4 regions of the Synechococcus sp. RC10B2 genome follow, and region 2 is predicted to be linked to each of the others. Evidence: riboswitches for the same ligand, from Rfam matches in the RefSeq annotation. Region 2 holds a riboswitch; each other region holds the start of a gene.

The links. A riboswitch is a leader RNA that binds a small molecule or an ion and turns the genes downstream of it on or off. The one in region 2 is predicted to bind cobalamin.
Region 1: linked by a shared signal. The riboswitch ahead of NW855_RS10355 (sirohydrochlorin chelatase) and the one ahead of metE (5-methyltetrahydropteroyltriglutamate--homocysteine S-methyltransferase) in region 2 are both predicted to bind cobalamin.
Region 3: linked by a shared signal. The riboswitch ahead of NW855_RS00450 (TonB-dependent receptor) and the one ahead of metE (5-methyltetrahydropteroyltriglutamate--homocysteine S-methyltransferase) in region 2 are both predicted to bind cobalamin.
Region 4: linked by a shared signal. The riboswitch ahead of NW855_RS06570 (prepilin-type N-terminal cleavage/methylation domain-containing protein) and the one ahead of metE (5-methyltetrahydropteroyltriglutamate--homocysteine S-methyltransferase) in region 2 are both predicted to bind cobalamin.

The regions. Positions count from the first base shown of each region.
Region 1 is NZ_JANSHO010000070.1:16,037-19,238, reverse strand. It holds gene NW855_RS10360 (hypothetical protein) at 1-287, opposite strand, end outside; gene NW855_RS10355 (sirohydrochlorin chelatase) at 399-1,427, opposite strand; cobalamin riboswitch at 1,457-1,593, opposite strand; gene NW855_RS10350 (heavy metal translocating P-type ATPase) at 1,722-3,202, opposite strand, start outside.
Region 2 is NZ_JANSHO010000079.1:17,567-20,768, reverse strand. It holds gene moaC (cyclic pyranopterin monophosphate synthase MoaC) at 1-268, shown strand, start outside; gene NW855_RS12600 (MoaD/ThiS family protein) at 207-506, shown strand; gene NW855_RS12595 (molybdopterin synthase catalytic subunit) at 507-992, shown strand; tRNA gene NW855_RS12590 (tRNA-Arg) at 1,026-1,100, shown strand; cobalamin riboswitch at 1,115-1,320, shown strand; gene metE (5-methyltetrahydropteroyltriglutamate--homocysteine S-methyltransferase) at 1,726-3,202, shown strand, end outside.
Region 3 is NZ_JANSHO010000005.1:15,600-18,801, forward strand. It holds gene NW855_RS00445 (DUF1565 domain-containing protein) at 1-1,722, shown strand, start outside; cobalamin riboswitch at 1,814-1,955, shown strand; gene NW855_RS00450 (TonB-dependent receptor) at 1,995-3,202, shown strand, end outside.
Region 4 is NZ_JANSHO010000053.1:29,310-32,511, forward strand. It holds gene NW855_RS06560 (DUF255 domain-containing protein) at 1-521, shown strand, start outside; gene NW855_RS06565 (hypothetical protein) at 518-1,183, shown strand; gene NW855_RS06570 (prepilin-type N-terminal cleavage/methylation domain-containing protein) at 1,192-1,944, opposite strand; cobalamin riboswitch at 2,077-2,258, opposite strand; gene prmC (peptide chain release factor N(5)-glutamine methyltransferase) at 2,274-3,202, shown strand, end outside.

The DNA.
Region 1 (3,202 bases), on a different contig from region 2:
CGAGGGTTGCCGCCATAATCGGCGGGATCAAAGGGAGACAGAGCCGCTACCAGCGAGGCCCGAAAATCAGTCCAGGAGCCCGACTGCAGACCCATCTGAACCACCCGCCAGGCCCCATAGGAGGCCCCAATTGCAGCCAGGAGCCCAGGGATCCCGGCCAAGGACAGGGAAACCTTGGGCAGGGTCGGCAGGATCTGATCCAGCAGGCCCACCACCAACGCGAAGACAAAGATCCCGCTCCCCGCGGCAGCGGCACCTGAGACCCAAGAGGAGCGGGAGAACATCATCGTTTCTGTTTTTTCGCTAGCAGAACCACCGGAGCAGGAGAACCAGAGGTCAGGTTCACAGATCGCCTGCCTGCATCTCAGTTTATCCCGCCGGCAGCCTCTGTTTCTCGCTTAGGGCACTTGCCAAGCCCGCTGGTGGTAGCTCTGCAATTCGGCCCAGGGATCCGCTGCTGCTGCGGGGGTATGGCCGTGGTTGTGGTGATGGTGAGAGTGATGGTGATGGGATCCGTGCCCATGGGAGTCATGGTCATGGTGATGAGTATGCCCCGCTCCCAGCTCTGCGCTCACCGCCAGGCGAAACTTGCAGAGGTGGCAGTTCATCAGGGTTTGGCCCTGGAGAGCTTCCTGCTCCAGTTGCTGCAGGCTGTGCAGCACCGCGTCCACAAGGCCCAATTCCGGCAGCATCAGCCAGTCGATCTCGGGGTATTGGCGTCGCCGTTCTTGCACCGCCGCCTCGATTTTTTTCACCAGCACCCCTGTAAAGAGAAAATAGGGCAGCACAACCACCCGGCGCGGCTGCCAAGAGAGGGCCCGCTCCAATCCCACGGGCAGGCGGGGATGGGTAATGCCGATAAAGCAAGTTTCCACAGCGGCAAACCCAGATCCTTCCCAAAGCAGCCGAGCCAGTTTACAGGCTTCGGCATTGGCCTCGGGATCGCTGGAGCCGCGACCCACAAACAGGAGCACGGTTTCTGCTTCTGGGATCCGCTGCGGTTGGGCGGCCATCAAAGCGGCCAATCGGTCTCGCAGCAGTTGCAGGATCTCGATGCGGATCCCCAACGGCCCACCGTAATGAATGCGCAACTGGGGATAGAGGGCCTGCAGGCGATCCAGTTCCATCGTCACATCGAACTTGTTGTGGCGCGCCCCAAAAAGCAGCAGCGGCAGGGCCACGATCTCCTGCCACCCTTGGGCCAAGCATTGTTCCACCCCCTGGGCAATACTGGGCTGGGCTAGCTCCAAAAAGCAGGAGATCACCGGCCGATGGGGGGTGAGGGATTGATAAACTTGGGCCAGCTCCAGAAAGGCTTGCTGCCCTTCAGGGTCACGGGATCCATGGCCGATGAGCAACAGGGGCAAGGCAGGAGAAGAAAACTGCCCAACCGCACGGGGAGGGGAAAAACTGAGGACATCCAACACAAAAAACTCCGTTCCTTGTGAATCGCAAGGGGTACAGGACAACGGCAGGTGGGTGTTCTGGCTGAGGGAGGGATCCCATCACAGTTGCGTCACAGTGGCGGACTTGCACCGCACTTTCCCCAGTCTGCCTGAGCCTTTTAGGTTAGCTTGCCGCTTGTCGTTCACCAAGCCCCCTGGGGGGGATGTCCTTGTCTGCCAGAAGATAGCCCTGAGGCATGAGCGGTACGGCAGACTCATGCTCAAAGGGCAGCAAAACTGTTGCCGCGCTAATCCCCCTTGCCCCTGGGAGAGGGCCTAACGCCGGCCTGCCGGTCTGTGGGCTCGAAAGTGTCGCAGGCGCAGGGCATTGGCGACCACCGAAACGGAACTCAGGGCCATGGCTGCCCCCGCCAGCATGGGGTTGAGCAGCCAACCGGTGAAGGGGTAGAGCGCCCCGGCGGCAATCGGGATCCCGAGCGTGTTGTAGATAAAGGCGAAGAAGAGGTTCTGGCGGATGTTGTTGAGGGTGGCCCGGCTGAGTTGAATGGCTGTGGCGACTCCCCGCAGATCCCCCGACATGAGGGTAATATCGCTGGCGGCCATCGCCACATCCGTACCTGTACCAATGGCGATCCCCACATCAGCTTCTGCCAGAGCCGGAGCATCGTTAATGCCATCTCCCACCATCGCCACCCGCCGTCGCGGTTGTCTTAGGCTGCGTATGTAAGCTGCCTTCTGATCCGGACGGACTTGGGCAATTACCCGCTGAATGCCTGCTTGCCGAGCAACCGCTTGGGCCGTAGTGGGGTTATCCCCGGTTAGCAGGATCACCTCTAGACCCATCTGTTGCAGCTGTTGCACTGCCTCAGGAGAGGTGGGTTTGAGCGGATCGGCAATGGCCAACAGCCCCACCAGACTCTGGGATTGCGCTACGCCGATCACCGTTTTGCCCTGGCTTTCCCAATTCTGAACCCGCTCTGACCAAGAGGGATCCCAGGGGATCCCCATCTCCTGTAGCCAGCTCAGCCGACCGATGCGAATCCACTGATCTTCCACCCAAGCTTCTGCCCCACTGCCTACCCTTGCCTGAAAGTGCCAGGCAGGAGGGATCACAATTTTTTCGGCTTCGGCTTTCTGCACCACCGCCTGGGCCAAAGGATGTTCCGAGTGCCGCTCCACTGCCGCTGCCAGGCGCAACACCGTCAGGGGAGAGGAGCCATTAGCCCAAATATCGGTGACAGTGGGACGACCTTCGGTCAGGGTGCCGGTTTTGTCCAAGACCACCGTGCGCAAGTCGTGGGCCAATTCCAGGCTGTCGGCACTTTTCACCAGGATCCCCAATTCCGCCCCTCGTCCCACGGCCACCAGGATCGAGGTGGGGGTCGCCAACCCCAGCGCGCAAGGGCAGGCGATGATCAGCACCCCAATTGTGTTCACCAAGGCCAGTGTCGGGTTATCGGCCAGCACCCACCAGAGCACAAAAGTTAGAACTGCCACCCCAATCACCGCCGGCACAAACCAGGAGGTGACCCGATCCGCCAACTGTTGAATCGGAGCTTTGGATCCCTGAGCTTCCTGCACCAAGCGCACGATCTGGGCCAGAACTGTGTCTTTGCCCACCCGCCGCGCTTCCATCACAAAGCTGCCCGTCTGATTCAGCGTTGCCCCAATCACCTCATCCCCCGCCGATTTGACAACAGGCAGGCTCTCGCCGGTCACCATCGACTCGTCGAGGGTGGAGGATCCCTCTAGGATTACCCCATCCACCGGCACCTTCTCGCCGGGGCGCACCCGGA
Region 2 (3,202 bases):
AACAATCGCGACTTGCTATGTTAACCCCGAGCGCGGCTTCCCGGAAGCTCTTTGCGCCATCTATACTCCTCAAGCTGCAGCGGTACTAGAAAGGGCTTACGCGGAAGGGGTGTACTGCCCTGTGGAAATCCTCAGCAGGCAGCCCTGCACCCTAGTTACCCCCAACCATGAGGTCGAGCTCATGAACGTCAATACCGCCGAGGAGTATGCCACTTTCCAATCAGTTTGGGGTAGTTGCAGCCATGGTAACTCAATCTGTCCTAAGTAAGACCGTAACAATTCAATATGTAGCAGTGCTGCGGGAACAGGCTCAGCGGAGCAGCGAAGTGCTGCAAACCAGTGCAGCAAACTACCTAGAGCTCTATCAGCAGCTGCAAGCAAAGTATGGATTTTCGCTAGCAGCGGAGGACGTTAAGGTTGCTGTCAATCATGAGTTCTGTGACTTGACTAGGCCGATAGATGAAGGTGCCTTGGCAGTTTTCATTCCACCAGTTTGTGGGGGCTAAATGCTGCGTTTTCTAATTGTGGATAGCACCATCCAGCCAGCTGAACTCAGTCGTTTGCTCGTCAATAACACAGCGGGTGCCTTAGTAACCTTCGAGGGCTGGGTACGCAACCACAGCCAGGGCAAACCTGTTCTCAGCTTGGAGTACGAAGTCTACGAGATCCTTGCCCAGAAGGAGGGCGAGAAGATCCTCCGAGAAGCCCACGCCAAGTTTGGCCTCTGCGGTGCTGTTGCCTGTCACCGCCAGGGTCATCTTGCAATTGGTGATATTGCGGTTTGGGTTGGTGCTACAGCTGAACATCGCGGCGCCGCTTTTGCTGGAGCACGTTACATCATTGATGCAATCAAGGAGCGCTTGCCCATTTGGAAAAAAGAGTACTACTGGGGTGAGCCGCCGCGTTGGGTTTTGTGTCAGAAAGCAAAGCCTTTGTTCCAGCAATTCCATAAGAACGCTATTGCTCGGCAGCCTTGCGGCGATACCCCCTAGCCTCTCTGCTAGTATCAGTGAGGTACCTGACCTGGGGCTGTAGCTCAGCCTGGATAGAGCAAGCGCCTCCTAAGCGCTAGGTCGGCGGTTCAAATCCGCCCAGTCCCGCTAAAACCAGTGATAGGATAAAGTCTACTGTCGGTTCTGACGGGGATCAGCCGTCAGAGGCAACGGGGAAAGTGCAGTGAGAATCTGCCGCTGTCCCGCAGCTGTGAGCCGGTTTTGGACTTGGGATCCCTAGTTCGTTGTTGCAAGAGGCCTTGAGACGCAAGCCAGCCCCTCCAAAACTGAGCAAGTCAGAATGCCCGCCGGCGGTTTTTCCACAGTTCACCATATCTGCGAGGTACAGATATGCTCCCCATTTTGACGTTAGCCCGTTCCCGTCTCGAAGTTTTTTCATCGGCCTGCTTACGGATTTTCGACGCTCTCGGATCGTAGGCACTCAGTCAAAAGCGCGGACAAGAGAGCTGAGCAGTTAGCTCAGGGGCAGCTAGGAGGACGGTTGCTCGCTTTGGTTGCACAAAAGAGTCCTCTGGGCATCCCCCTGTGCAGAGTGGGCAAGCCGCCAGGGTGAAGGAACGCCTTGACAGCTCCGGCAGGTTTCCTGGCCTAGGGAAAACCTTCTGCCGGGATGCCACCGATAGGCATGTCGGCGGCCATCTCTTGCTGCCTAGGTTGGATGACAACTGGCGGCAACCTCAATTACCGAATTCGATTCAGGACAAGGTACCTTATGGCCATTGAAACTCAAACCCTAGGCTATGCCCGCATGGGCAAGCGCCGCGAGCTGAAGAAAGCCCTGGAGGCCTTTTGGGGCGGCACCCTGGAGGCGGAAGCCTTGTTGGCGACGCTGCAGGATCTGGAGAGTCAGGCCTGGCGAACCCAGCGACAGGCCAACCTCGACCACATTGCCGTAGGAGATCAAACCCTCTACGACCACGTTTTGGACTGGGCCACCTGGCTGGGGCTGATTCCCTCCCGGTTTCAGAGCTTATCAGGCCTGGAGCGCTACTTTGCCATGGCGCGGGGGCAGGAGGGGCTGCCGGCCTTGGAAATGACCAAGTGGTTTGACACCAACTACCACTACTTGGTGCCGGAAATTGAGGCCGACGCGATCCCTCAGGCCCATTTCGACGACTTCCTGGCCACGGTGCGACGGGCGCAAGGGATCCTAGGAAACCGCACCAGCCCCGTCCTCCTCAGTCCGGTTACCCTTCTTGCTCTAAGCCAGCGCTCTGGCGAGTTGCGGGGGGATCTGGAGAAGCTGCTTCCTCTCTACAGAGAACTCTTGCAGGAGCTGCAGCGCCTGGGGATCCGGGAAGTGCAAGTCCATGAGCCCATCTTGGTGACCAGCGAAGGCAAAAGTCTTCAGGAAGCGGTGGAGCAGACCTACCGCTGGCTTGCAAGCGTGGGGATCCCTCTCCACCTGGTTACCTACTTTGACGACTTGGGGGAGACTTACCCCTGGGCGGTGGAGCTTCCGGTAGCTGGCCTCAGCCTCGACTTCACCCGCGGCCACAACCTGGAACTGGTCAGAGCCCACGGCTTCCCCGCCGACAAGATCCTGGGGGCGGGGGTAGTGGACGGGCGCAACGTCTGGCAGATCCAGCCCAAAGCCGTTCTGGCCACTCTGCAAGAGCTGCAAGCCCTAGCCCCCAACCTGCGGGTGCAGCCTTCTTGCTCGCTCCAATTTGTGCCCCACGACGCTGCTCTGGAAACCCACCTGCCAGAGCCTTTGCGCAATGTTCTCAGCTTTGCCGAGCAGAAGCTGGCCGAGGTGGTTCTGCTGGCCCGCACCCTCAACGGCGAAGACACCGCCGCCCAGCAGCAGGAGCTGGAGCAGCAGTGGCAGGCCTTCCAGGACTTCAATCCCCCCAACTCTACAGTGCGCCAGGCCTTGGCCAACCTGACGGCGCAGGACTTCCAGCGCTCCCTTCCCTACGAGCAGCGTATAGGCCGGCAGGTCAAGCTGCCACCGCTGCCGACCACCACCATCGGCTCTTTTCCCCAAACCCCCGAAGTCCGGCAGTGGCGGGTCAAGTACAAAAAGGGCGAGATCTCCCAGGCCGAATACGAAGCTGCCATCGACGCCGAAATTGCCAAGTGCATCCGCATCCAAGAAGAAATTGGCCTGGATGTGCTGGTGCATGGTGAGTTCGAGCGCACCGACATGGTGGAATACTTCGCCCAACAACTGCAGGGCTTTGCCT
Region 3 (3,202 bases), on a different contig from region 2:
GACTTGCGGTTGCAGCGTCACGGCTCCGCGACGCTGACGCGACTGGCCACCTCTTTGCTGTTGAGCACCAGCTTACTGCTGGCGGCAGGAAGGGATCCCAGTTGGGCGCAAACTTCCCTGGACACCGGCCTTTTGGAGAAGCAGGCCCTGCCCCAAGCGCCGCCGCTGCCGGACGACCGCCCCGCCATTTTTGTGGATGCCGCCAATGGCAGCGATACCCAAGGGGATGGATCCCGCAACAACCCCTTCAAGACCATCACCCATGCCATCAGCCGGGCGCCAGCCGGCAGCATCATCCAGCTTCTGCCGGGGGTGTACAGCGCAGAAAGCGGCGAAGTCTTCCCCATCCGCCTCAAGGCCGGCCTTATCTTGCGCGGGGACGAGTCCACCTTGGGAGAGGGCTACCTGATCGATGGCGGCGGCACCTACATGAGCCCGACCTTGGCCCGGCAAAACGTTGCCCTGCTGGCAGAGACCGGCTCAGAGGTGCGGGGGGTTACCCTGCGCAACCAGGGTCGGCGCGGCTACGCCCTCTGGGTAGAATCGGCTTCCCCACGCATTCTCAACAACAGCTTTGTGGGCAGCATCCACGACGGCATTTTCATCGCCGGCGCCTCCAACCCCTGGATAGAAGGCAACCGCTTCTACAAAAACGGGGCCAACGGCATCTCCGTCTTGGGCACCTCCCAGCCCACCATTGTCAACAACCTCTTCCAAGAGACCGGCTTTGGCCTCACCATCGACCAGCGCTCGGCGCCGATTGTGCGCAACAACCGCATCCTGCAAAACCGCACCGGCATTGTGGTCGGCGGCAGCGCCCGTCCCATCCTGCGCAACAATCTCATTGCCCGCAACCTGGAGACTGGCCTGACAGCTATCACCACCGCCCAGCCAGATTTGGGCACGGCTTCGGATCCGGGCAACAACATTTTTGAGGGCAACGGCCAGTACGACATCCTCAACGCCACCCGCAGTCTGCGCCTCAACGCCAACGGCAACCAACTGGCAGGCAAAACCAAAGGGGAACTGGATCTGGCCGGCCAGACCACGGTGGCTGCGCTGCCCAGCAACGCCCCGCCACCCATTGCGGCAGGCGGCTTGACGCTGCCCACAACTCCGCAGGCCGAGCCTCCGGCTCCCAGCAGGGATCCCCAGCCGGCGGCGGCCTCTCCCACCTTGCCGGTGGTGACGGTGCCCCAATCGACTGCCCCCGTTCCCCCTCCTGCAGCGGGATCGGGAGGGCGCATTTTGCCCAGTGCCCCCCCTCAGCCGGCAGGCGCTCAACCCCAGGAGTTTGTTGCCGTCCCCTTCACCCCCGATGGCTCCACCACGCCTGCCCAACCGGTTGAGCCTGCTCCTGCCACTCCCGTCCGCCAGCAATCTGTGGCTCCTCTCACGGATATTACTACCCTCCTGCCACCCCCGGCTCGCCGACAAGCGGGCAGCAGCCCAACAACCCCCCCTGTTCCCGTTGCCGCGGCTCCAGAACCGGCGGTAGCCCCAGCAGAGTCGGCCACCCGCTTTCGTGTGCTGGTGACCCCCAAGGGCAGCGACGATTTGCAGCGGCTGCGGCAGCTCGTCCCCGAAGCGGTGGAGACCGTGTTCAACGGCAGGAGGGTGCTGCAGGCCGGCCTCTACGACAGCCGCAGCCAGGCCCAGTCAGTCTTGGATCGGCTGTTGGACGCCGGCTTTGACGCGGTGGCGGAGATGATCTTCCGTTGACCTCACTGCCCAGGGATCCCCCCCGGCAGGATAGGAACTCCCCAGCAGGGAATGTATGATGCCTAGCACGGCTTTTTCCAGAGCAATGGGGAGGAAAGCCGTGCCGTCAGGTTGTCCTGGGGATCAGCCAGGGCAAGCAATGGGGAAAGTCCGGTGCAAATCCGGCGCTGTGCCGCAACTGTGATGGGCTGAGGCCCTCAGTCAGGATGCCCGCCTGCGGCTTTGGCTCAAAGCTTAGCCCTTCCGCGTCGCACGGAAGCAGGAGCAACCGGATGAAAGTAACTGTATGTCTCAGCCTTGGGCTGGGGATCTTGAGTTTGGGGATCCCGGCCTGGGGGCAGGCAATCTTGGATACCGGCCTCAGCGCCGAGATTTTGAATCAACCCGTCACCACCCCGTTTCGCCGTCCCGGCCTGCTGCGAGAGTCTTCCCGCCCAGTCTATGTCATCACCCGCCAGCAGATGCGCCAGCAAGGGGCAAGGACGGTGCAGGAAGCCCTGCGCTACTTGCCCGGGATCCTCAGCGATGGCACAGCGGGAACTCAGTTGGGAGCTCTTAGCTCTCAATTCATGCGAGGGGCGCGAACGGCGCAGGTATTGGTGCTCTTGGATGGCCGCCCTCTCAACGATCTGGGTTTTTTCGGGGGGTTTGACCTCTCGCAAATCACCACCGATGTCGTCGAGCGAATTGAAGTCTCCCCCGGCGGCGGCTCTACCCTGTACGGCTCAGACGCCGTTGGCGGCGTGATCAACATCGTCACGGTGGAGCCGCAGCCAGAAACGGAGACGGTGCTGGAAGCGGCGGTCGGCAGCTACGGTCTCAATGAGCAAGGGATCCAAAGTCGCGGCCAAGCCCAGGATCTGGGCTGGGTGCTCAGCTATCGCCGTCTGCAAAGTAACAACGACTTTCCCTTTGCCATTGAGCGGCTGGGCAAGTCAGGCAGGCGGGAAAACTCGGCGGTGGAGTACCACAACTTGCAGGCCAAGCTCACCTGGCAACTGGCCGAAGATCAAGTCCTAACAGCCAACGCCCTCTACCTCAACAAAGCCTTTCGCGTGCCCGGCAGTGTAGAGTTTCCCTCTCCCGACGCAGAGCAAAACACCAACGATCTGCTGCTGGATCTCAGTTGGCTGTGGACTCAGGAAACAGGATCCCTGCAGGCAAGAGTCTTTTTGGACGATCTCAACTACCGCTTCAGCGCTCCGCAAAGCCAGGGATCCCGCGACGTCATCTTGCGCAATGGCTGGGGATCCCAGCTTCAATATGCTTGGCAGGCCGGCGAAAACCTAGAGGGAGTTTTGGGGGCAGATTATCGCTCTATCTCAGCCCGCAATACGACTTTTTCTTTTGCCAGGGGTTCTGCCAATATCAACTACGACGATACGGTTAACCAGGGGGCCCTGTTTGCCCGCCTGGACTACAGCCCGGATCCCCAGTTCCACCTCGACCTGGGCATCCGTCAGGACTTCAGCAGTTTGGC
Region 4 (3,202 bases), on a different contig from region 2:
CCTTCGGGACGCTCGACCCGCAGGCGCACTGGGCGCGTCAGACCGCCCCGCGCGTGCTGGAGACGCTGCGCGCGATGCGCACCCTGCGCGGCGACCTGTACCGCAGCGCGACGCGCACAAACAGCGACTGGATGCCTGACCTCGCGCTGGTCGCCCGCGCCGCCGTCCGCGTGCATCGCCTGCAACCCAACCCGCGCGCGTTGCAACTCGCCGAGCAACTGCTGCAGCGCGTCTGGCGCGACTACGCCGACCCGACAGGCGGCTTCTACGACGCCTCGCAGAGCAAGCAGTGGGGCAACTTCAAGGTCGTGCCTGTGCGCGTCGGCAGCGACGACGCTGACCTGCCCGCCGACAACGCGCTGCTCGCGCTGGCGATGTACGAGTACGCCGAAGCCTCTGGCGATACGCGCTGGCGGGAACGCGCCCTGCAACTGCTGCAGACGCTCGGCGGCGACTACGACCCTGCACAACCGCTCGCCTACGCAGGGTACACTCAGGCACTGGCGCGAATCCAACCATGAGCCAAGTGTTGTTGGGACGCACGAATCGGTATGTGTTCCCCGTGTGGGCGCGGGGGCATCTCACGGGCGACGGCTCGGCGGAGGCGCGCGCCGAACGCTTGATGGACGCGCTGCTCGCCTCGCCGATTGAGACGCTCGACATCTCGCCTGCGCCCGCCCTATGGGGGCGGTTCCTGCGCGAGCGGGCGAATCGGCTCCAAATCGCTGTCGCGACGCCGACGAACCTGCTGCTGCACGCCCCCGACGCCCGCATCGCGGCGAACCTCCTGCAGTCGCACATCATCGAGACGCTCTGCGCCGTCGGACGCACGCACATCGACTACTACTTCCTAAGCCTGCACGAGACGCCAAACGAAATGCAACTGAGCGGTGCGCTGGAGGCGTTGGAACTGGCGCGTCAGGAGGGGCAAATCGGCGCAATCGGGCTGGCGGCGTATGGCGCGCCGTTGGCGATTCTCGCGCTCTGGCGCACCCGCGACGCCTTCGAGGTCGCCCTGCTGCCCGACGAGGCGGAACGGCTGCAGACGCTGCTGCCCGAAGCGCACGCTCGACGCGCAGGGGTCGTCGTGCTGAGTGAAGCCAATCGCCTGCCCGACAAGGGACAGGTCATGCTGAGCCCCATCGAGCAGGCGATTGCGCTGGCGTCCGCACTCCACAAGTAGACGCTGCCCTACTCCAAGTCCATCAGCTCGTCGGTCTGGGGGTTGCCGTCGCGATCGATGTTGCCCAGATTATAGCGACGGTGCGGTTCGTAGGTCGCCTCCGTGCGCAGGACGGGCTTGAACGCCTTCGCGTGTCCATCGCACCACAGCACATTCCCCATGCTGTTGTGCCGCCCGTGGAAGGTCGGATTGTTGTAGGAGGGCGGTTCGAGGAAGCCTGTGCCCTCGAAGGCGGGCGCGCCTGCGCCCCAAGTGCGCCACTGCGCCGAATCTGCCAGCCATGCGGTCTCGGCAGGGCTATTGATTTGCGCCAGCGCGACCGCTATCGGCGTGTAGGTCGGCGGCTGCATCGGGCTGAGGTACACATAGTTGTAGCCATAGCCCAGCAACCCGTACTGGTAGGCGCGACTCTCGCGGAACGAGGGACACGCCTGAATCTCCGCGTTGCGCATGTACGGATACAGGAAACTGCGCTGCGTGTCCAGTCGCTGGTTCTGGCGATCCACATAGCCCCACCAGTAGTGCGACCAGTCGTCGTAGGCGATGGGGAACAGCCGCTCGTCGTAGTCTTGGGCGTACATCAAGCCTGCGGTTCCGATTTGGCGCAGGTTGCTCAAACACGAGGTCTGACGCGCTTTTTCGCGCGCCTGAGCAAACACGGGGAACAAGATCGCCGCCAGAATGGCGATGATCGCAATCACGACCAGCAGTTCAATCAGCGTGAAGCCGCTGTTGCGGCGCGTTTGGTGTGTGTATCGCATCGGTTCATCCCTCCACATAGGCGTTGCGCTCTGTGGTCGGGACGAAGGCTTGCGTAGCAGCGCCCGCCGCTGGAGGCGTCCAGCCGCAGGCGAGTGCTTACGCGCGCTCTTTCGCCCAACCCGCGAGGCGAAACGAGCGAGACACGGCTGAACCGGTCTTCGGGCTTCTGGATCGTTCTACTGGCGACGCCTTCCCAGCCGAAGCCAGTGGCATATCGTCGCGTTCGTCCCCAGTCACCGCTGCGCGTCAGCGTCGGATTTGCACCGACTTCCCGTACATTCAGCCGCCGCGAACTCGTTTGCCGAAGCGGAGGTATTATACCGCGCCGATGACCGTTCGCGAGGCGATTGCACGGGTAGGGGCGCGGTTGCAGGCGGCGGGGCTATCCGAGCCGCTTCGGGAGGCGCAGGCGTTGATTGCAGCGTGCTTGGGCTGGGAGCGTGCGCGGCTAATCGCCCACCCCGACGCGCGTTTGTCGGCGCGGCAGGTGCAGCGACTGGAGTGTTGGGCGCGCCGTCGCGCCGCGCGCGAGCCGCTGGCGTACCTCACGCGCCGCGCGTGGTTCTACGGGCTGGAGCTTATCGTCGGGCGCGGCGCGCTCATCCCCCGACCCGAAACGGAACTGCTGGTGGAGGTGTTTCTGGGGTGGGCAGGTAGCCTACCCCCCTCCGTAAGGTTCCCCCCGCTTCGCGAGGGGAACCGACCCGACTCGGTTCCCCCTGCCCGCAGGGGGAACCTGAAGGGGGGGGTCTCTTGCTCACCAATCCTCGTAGATGCAGGCACAGGCACGGGCGCCGTTGCGCTGGCGTGCCTGACGCACGCCCCGCACTGGCGTGGGCTTGGGACTGACCGCAGTCGGCGTGCGCTGCGCTTGGCGCAGGCGAACCGCCGCGCGCTGGGGCTACAGTCGCGCCTGATGTTGGTGCAAGGCGACTGGCTGCGCGGGCTACGCACAGGCGCGGTGGACGCGGTGCTCAGCAACCCGCCGTATGTGCTGCCCGACGAGTGGGACGCGCTTCAGCCCGAAATCACGCGCTACGAGCCAAAAGGCGCGCTGCTGGTTCCTGCGGACGACCCGATGCGCCCGTATCGTCGGATTGCACAGGGCGCGCGTTGGGCGTTGCGTTCAGGCGGCTTGCTCGCGTTTGAGACCAGCCCGCGCCTTGCGCCGCTATTAGCCGAGCAGCTGCCTGTGTGGGGCTTCGCCCAGCCCCGCATTGAGCGCGACTACACAGGCGCGATGCGCGTCGTGTGGGC